Regions from separate parts of the Pseudarthrobacter sp. TAF60_1 genome, predicted to be linked through region 1. Evidence: riboswitches for the same ligand, from Rfam matches in the RefSeq annotation. Region 1 holds a riboswitch; each other region holds the start of a gene.

Region 1 (2,258 bases):
GTCCGGGACGGTGGGGTGGCCGGCAGTCAGCGGCGACTGCAACGAGGGCCGCTTTTATTCTGCCTGAAACCTTGGATCTGGCGGCAACCGGGACCGTCATAGTCTGGTCAGTGAGACGATTGGGGATTATCCGGACAAAGTCAAAATAGGCTAAGCTTTTTACTGGACCTCGCTGCGGCTTGAACGCGATACGGTGGGTCAACGCAAGGTACTTTGTTCGAGGAGCTGAGCTGGATGACGGATCTGATCGATACCACGGAGATGTATCTTCGAACCATTTTGGAACTTGAAGAAGAGAACATCGTTGCTCTTCGCGCACGCATCGCCGAGCGGCTGCGCCATTCCGGGCCCACCGTGTCCCAGACTGTCGGCCGGATGGAGCGTGACGGACTGGTAGTGGTCTCCGGAGACCGTCATTTGGAACTTACCGACACCGGCCGCAAGCGTGCCACTGAGGTGATGCGCAAACACCGGCTCGCGGAGCGCCTCCTGGCTGATGTAATTGGCCTGGACTGGGCCTACGTCCATGATGAGGCATGCCGCTGGGAGCACGTGATGAGCGAGCGGGTGGAACGGCGCATCTACCAGCTCCTTGACCATCCCACCAAGTCACCGTACGGCAATCCCATCCCAGGGTTGGCCGCGCTGGGCGGGGCTGCCGCCCTCCCGGAAGCTGGTGTGATTAATCTCGTTGAGGCCATGCGCGGATACGGGCCGACGTCGAGTGTCACCGTCAGCCGGCTGGCTGAGCCCATCCAGGTGGAACCTGAGTTGCTGGTGCAGTTGGATGAAGGCGGCATCAGGCCCGGAGCTTCCGTGTCGCTGGAGCGTGTGGGGGAGTACATTTCCGTGCGGGTTCCGGGCATCGAGGGCGCGCTCGAGCTGCCTCCGGAAGTTGCCGTTCACGTTTTCGTCTCCGTCAGCTGAGACCACCGCCATCCGGCGAAGTGGCGCCTCGGGGTGCGCTTACACAAGGCGCTAGCGCAACGGTGGCGGTTGCGCAAATATAACGGAATTGTTACTGTCCGTTTTGATCGCTTATAGTTTAAACCCAAGCGTCGATATAAAAGCGTTACCTGATCCGGAGCCGAGCTCTGCCAGCGGATCAGGTGCACGAGTCACCAACTGGCAGAGGCGGGGGAACCACAACCGGCAGTCGCAAGGCTGCCTCGGGGTGAAGTCCGTCAGCAGCAAGCCTCTCCAGTGAAGGTTCCTTATGGGTATCTCTGCGCCGAGAGCTTGCACCGGCGGACCGGGTCTTTGAACTCTCTGACCCGAATCCGACAGCTAACTTCGCAGGCTATCCAGAGAGGAACATTCTTGACCACGCAATACTCCAGGGGCCGCCGCCGGGCGGCTGGCCCCGCTTCGGCGGCCCGCGCGGTCGAAGATGCCACCGCGGAGAGGCCCCGCGATCCGCAGCGCGAAGCTCGCCGCCGCCGCGGGGCCTTCCGGCAGGTCACCGATTTCGCGGCCGCCAGCGGCGTTGGGCAGAAGGCCGGCATTGCCCTTGCTGCAACGGGCCTGGTCCTGACCGTGACTGTGCCGGTGACGGGCCCGGTGATGGCAGACCAGCAGCCCGGCCACCCCGTTGCGGCAGTGTCGGCCGCCCCACAGCCGGAAATATCCGCAGAAGCGGGCGCCCAGATTGATTTCAGCCGATCCTCTGTGGTGACCCAGGGTGACCCGGACGGCAAACTGAAGCAGCTGTTGAGCGCGCAGTCGGCCGGATCCATCACGCGTGCTGCCTCCGCAGGAAGCCTTGGTCCACCGCTCGCCCAGCTCATTACGGCTTCACCGTTCGGCTTTCGAGTCAGCCCCATCACGGGTGGCGCCGGCGACTTTCACCGCGGTCAGGACTATGTGGCCCAGTGCGGGACCTCGGTCATGGCTGCCGCCAGCGGCACTGTGACGTTCGTCGGCTGGCACCAGTACGGCGGCGGCAACCGCGTGGTGATTGATCATGGCAACGGCCTGGAAACCACGTACAACCACCTGTCCTCGGCCAGCGTCAAGGTTGGCCAGACCGTGACCCGCGGCCAGGTCGTTGCCCTCAGCGGCACCACCGGCGCCTCCACAGGCTGCCACCTTCACTTCGAGGTCCAGGTCAACGGCGACGTTGTTGACCCCACAGGCTGGCTCTAAGCCCAAATGATGGCAAACTCTCAAATCGCAGTGACATGCCGTGACCTGAATGTGACATTGGTTCCGAAGTCCTGTAACGTCTAAGGCGCGTCAACTTTTCCGAAGTTGACGTT
Region 2 (2,258 bases), on a different contig from region 1:
CCGGCATCGCGGGGCTGGCCGGGCTGGGCGGTGTCCTTCTGTGGCAGCACCGGCGGCAGCCCGTCGCAGCCCTGTTTCTCTCAGCCGCCGTGGCGGCTGCGGCATTCATGGCCTTCGCCCTGCTGGGCACCACCTCTGCCTACGGTCCGTGGCTCCGCTGGCTGGTCCTGACGTGCGGGCTCGCCGGCGCCGCAGGTGTGCTGTCCGGCAGGTACATGCCGTTCCGTTCCGTTCAGCGGACGACGGCGGTCCTCGCCGTCGCTGCCTCCCTCTCCGGACCGCTGGCCTTCTCGCTGTCAACGGCGGCCGTCGCTCACAGCGGCGCGATCGTTAGCGCCGGACCGGCTACGAGCGCCGACAGTTTCCGTCCGGGCGGCCCTGCTGCCGGCGGAATAGGCAGCCCCGCTGGAGGGGCACGCAACGGCGCAAACGGCAACGGCTTCGGTGCCCACGGCAACGCCAACGGCAACGCCAATGCCAAGGGCAACGGCAACCGGCCGAGCGGCACAGGCCGGCAGGCCGGCGGAATGGGTGGCCTCCTAGGTGCCACCACGCCGTCGTCCGAGCTTGTTGCAGCGCTGAAAAGCGACGCTTCCCGCTACACCTGGGCCGCCGCCGTCGTAGGTTCCAACAATGCCGCCGGCTACCAGCTGGCCACGGAACTGCCGGTTATGCCCGTGGGTGGCTTCAATGGAACAGACCCCTCCCCCAGCCTTGCCCAGTTCCAGGATCTGTTGAGGCAAGGTAAGGTCCACTACTTCATTGCCGGCGGAACGATGCGGTCCACCAGCGGATCGGACGCTCCCTCTCAGATAGCACAATGGGTGGCAGCGACCTTCCCGGCCCAGACCATCGGCGGAACCACTGTCTACGCGCTGACCGGATAGAACGTGCACTGAATGGCCCCTGCGCACTCACGCAGGGCCCTCCTTTGAAAGCGGAAAGTCTTCCCGCACTCAAAGTCCGCCGAACACCACAAGGCAACACGCCGCCATCGTGATGCTCGTTACCAAAATGTGACTTATGCGGTCGGCTCCTGTACCGTCGATAGAGTGAGGCCGCCAATAGGACCTCTCATCCGGATGACGCCAAGCTCTGCCACTCCCCGGATTCCGTTCGATCGAGGCAGAGGCGGGGGACCCAGAGTCCCGGGCTTTTAGTGCCCTTGGGGTGAAGCCAGCACGTGATGTTCCGTGCGGCCGGATGCCCTCATCCGAACCCGACAGCTAACTCCGCAGGTGTGAGAGGCGATCAATCATGTCTGAATCCAAGGTACAAACGCGCCCGCAGGACGGGTCAAATAAACTCCGCAACCGCATTCCCTCCCTGGGACAGCGCGTGGCCGTAGTCGGTACGGCGCTCGCACTCCTCGTCGGGTTGGGCGCAGCAGGCCAGGTGTCCGAGTCCGGCGGCCTCACAGCGGTCAGCGACACCCAGAAGCTGTCCACTGCCGACATCGAGTCCCAGTTGACGATGGAAAAGGCCCAGATGCAGGCCAAACCGGCACCGGAACCTGCCGCTGCAGAAATCAGCGTAGCCCCGCAGGCCGCCGAGCCTGCACCCGCGCCAGCGCCTGCACCCGTGCCAGCGCCTGCACCCGTGCCGGCCGCCGCACCGGAGCCGGCGCCTGTTGTAGCCGTGAATGACCCCGCCGGAGCGCAGGCCTACGCCGCCGGCCAGTTGGCCAGCCACGGTTGGTCCGCGGACCAGATGCAGTGCCTGCAGACGCTGTGGACCAAGGAATCCGACTGGACCACCACGGCAACCAACGCCAGCAGCGGCGCATACGGCATCGTCCAGTCGCTGCCTGCCGAGAAGATGGCGAGCGCCGGCGCGGACTACCTCACCAACTACCGCACACAGATCAACTGGGGCCTGAACTACATCCAGGAGCGCTACCAGTCGCCGTGCGGTGCGCTGAACTTCCACCTGTCACACAACTGGTACTAAACCGATTCCCCGGAATCCGCACAGCCGCAGCAGGCCCTGAATCCCCCGGTTCAGGGCCTGCTGTTTTGCATCCACGCTGCCGTCCACTGTCCCGGCAGGCCCTTCCTTCCCGGCGGCCCCTTCCTTCCCATGGTTCGTGTCCTTCCCATGATTCGGGGCGCCGGGGCATACTTGGCCCATGAAATTCACCACCACTATCGTGGGCAGCGGCAACAAGGCAGGCATTGAGGTCCCCGAGGAGGTGGTGGCGGAACTGGGGGCGGGCAAGCGTCCGCCGGTGGTGGTGACCCTCAACGGCAAGAGCTACC
Region 3 (2,258 bases), on a different contig from region 1:
TGGTCCGTGCCCTGGTGTCCGGGACCGGAGGAACTGGCAGACCGGGTGGATTTGCGGGGCAGCGCTCGGGACTCGACGGTCATCGCAGCCAACGACCTATACCGGATGGCCTTCCCGTAACGGCGGCGGCAGCCTTAACCACCAAGGTGATGCATCAGCTCACCGTCTGTCCGGGCGTGGACCACGCCTTCCACAATGACACTCGGGAACAGTATCACCAGACCCAGGCGGCCGCCGCCTGGAATGACATATTGTCCTGGTTTGGGCAGCACGCCTGAGTACGCAGCAGCGGCCGACGACGGCGGGCGGCTGGGCACCGCGCGCCGCCGTCCAGCCGGCGGGGGTCACGCTACGTGGACGAAGGAGGCGCCCGGGAGCCAGCTGATGGAGTGGACCTCGGTCTTGAAACCGTCCACGCCGCCGCTGACAACCTGGCCGTTGCCGGCGAAGACGCCGACGTGGCCGGCGGTGATCACCAGGTCACCCGGGGCGGGTGTGCCAACAACGCTTCCGTACTGGAAGAACTGGCCCGGGGCCAGGTCTCCAACACTCTTGCCTACTGAGCGCAGTGCCTTCTCCACCATGGCGGTGCAGTCCTGCTGTACCCCGAGTTGGGAGTAGGCGGAGGCCAGGATTGCCGAGCCGGCTGCGCCGGTGGGCGCGGGGGCCGGCGTTGACGCCAGCTTGATGCCGGTGTTGGCGGGCGCAGCCGGTGCGGGGGCTGCTTTCGCTGCCGGGGCCGGAGCCGGTGCTGCCACGGCCGGTGCTGCTGCGCCCTGTCCGGCGCCGGGAATCTGAATCTGGTTGCCCGGGTAGATGATCGACGTCAGGGACAAGCCATTGGCTGCCAGGACGTCGTTGAGTGCTACGCCGTTGGCCGCGGAGATCTGGCCAAGGGTGTCGCCGGAGACGACGGTGTGGACGTTGGCTGCGGGGGCCGGAGCCGCGGCGGCTGCCGGTGCGCTTACCTGGCCCTGGGCATTGGCTGTTCCGGTATTGTCAGGTCCGTGGACGCCGGCGTGGGCCGGGGCGCTGAAGCCGAAAAACAGTCCGGATGCGGCGGCCACTACAAGGGCCGGCCGTCCGATCATCATGGCGCGGGACGTGGTGGTGGTGACTGCACGATGGCGTGCGGAAGTGAACTTCTTGGACATGGTGTGATTGCCTCTCCCATGCCTGCGGGGTGAGCTGTCGGGTTCGGGTTGGAGAGACCCGGCCGGGAATGCCGCCATGAAGGACAGGACGAATGCCGACTTAACCCCAAGGCCTGTGTAGGCCGCGGAAATGTGGTTCCCCCGTCCCTGCCAGTTGCATAGCGTCTGGGGTCCCGGGTCAGTGGCAGGGCTCGGCATACTGACGGGAATGTCCCGGTTTGAACCAGGGCACTAAACGACCATAACCGCTTCTTTTCCCGAATGTCACATTCCGATAACGGAATGTAGGGCAAAAATTCACCCTAGCTCCCTTGTTGGATCTTCTGGCCTCGGCTATGAAGGTGCAGGTCACCGCACGGGACGCGTATATGCCCGGTCGGGTCATCCATCTGATCGGTTTGCCTCAAAAAAAGACGCCTGAGTGGGCTTTAGGTTGCCTCGTGGGCAGAGCGTGCACCCTACCGGATGGCTCGGATCGGCTACCAAGCCACTTGGGAGACAATGTTCGCCGCAATCTAGGACTTGCCCGGTAAGCTCACGAACTATGTCCCCGTTTGCGCAAAAATCGTGGCTGTCCGGTCTCACGGCAGTGGTTGTACTGGCCACGGCCGCCTCGTTTGCCATGCTGCCTGCGCACGCCGCGGACGAGGCTCCGCCCGGCGGGTATCCTTCCTGGCAGGACGTGGAGAAGGCCCGGCAAAGCGAGGCCGGCACGGCCGCTGAAGTCACTAGAATCGGAGATCTGCTCGGTGGCCTGCAAACTCAGGCGGAGGCGCTGGGCAACGCCGCAGTAACTGCTGCTGCGGAATACGCTGTGGCCCAGACCGATCTCCAGTCTGCCAGTTCCAGGGTGGATGCCTTGGCCGCGCAGGTGGCCCGTGCACAGGAGGAATCGGGCCGGCACAAAAGGGACATCGGGGCCCTCGCCGCACAGTCCTACAAGACCGGCGGCACAAACATGGGCTTCTTCGTGGCGCTCGACGCCATCCAGTCGAACAGCATCCACGGCCTGGACATCGTCCGGATCGTCAGTGACAAGACAGCCTTGCTGGTCCACAAATCAGCTGAGTCGGAACGAATCTCGGCAGCACTGGCCGAGCAGGA

What was found. Region 1 has a riboswitch for cyclic di-AMP ahead of AB4Y73_RS13675 (M23 family metallopeptidase). Riboswitches for the same ligand answer to the same signal wherever they lie in the genome.
Region 2: linked by a shared signal. The riboswitch ahead of AB4Y73_RS16250 (hypothetical protein) and the one ahead of AB4Y73_RS13675 (M23 family metallopeptidase) in region 1 are both predicted to bind cyclic di-AMP.
Region 3: linked by a shared signal. The riboswitch ahead of AB4Y73_RS02960 (LysM peptidoglycan-binding domain-containing protein) and the one ahead of AB4Y73_RS13675 (M23 family metallopeptidase) in region 1 are both predicted to bind cyclic di-AMP.

The regions. Positions count from the first base shown of each region.
Region 1 covers NZ_JBFRDI010000011.1:84,270-86,527, forward strand. The annotation lists gene AB4Y73_RS13670 (metal-dependent transcriptional regulator) at 235-927, shown strand; cyclic di-AMP (ydaO/yuaA leader) riboswitch at 1,101-1,317, shown strand; gene AB4Y73_RS13675 (M23 family metallopeptidase) at 1,321-2,145, shown strand.
Region 2 covers NZ_JBFRDI010000015.1:35,428-37,685, reverse strand. The annotation lists gene AB4Y73_RS16255 (ArnT family glycosyltransferase) at 1-887, shown strand, start outside; cyclic di-AMP (ydaO/yuaA leader) riboswitch at 1,094-1,252, shown strand; gene AB4Y73_RS16250 (hypothetical protein) at 1,258-1,950, shown strand; gene AB4Y73_RS16245 (YdeI/OmpD-associated family protein) at 2,129-2,258, shown strand, end outside.
Region 3 covers NZ_JBFRDI010000002.1:151,452-153,709, forward strand. The annotation lists gene AB4Y73_RS02955 (dienelactone hydrolase family protein) at 147-278, shown strand; gene AB4Y73_RS02960 (LysM peptidoglycan-binding domain-containing protein) at 345-1,154, opposite strand; cyclic di-AMP (ydaO/yuaA leader) riboswitch at 1,159-1,328, opposite strand; gene AB4Y73_RS02965 (coiled-coil domain-containing protein) at 1,699-2,258, shown strand, end outside.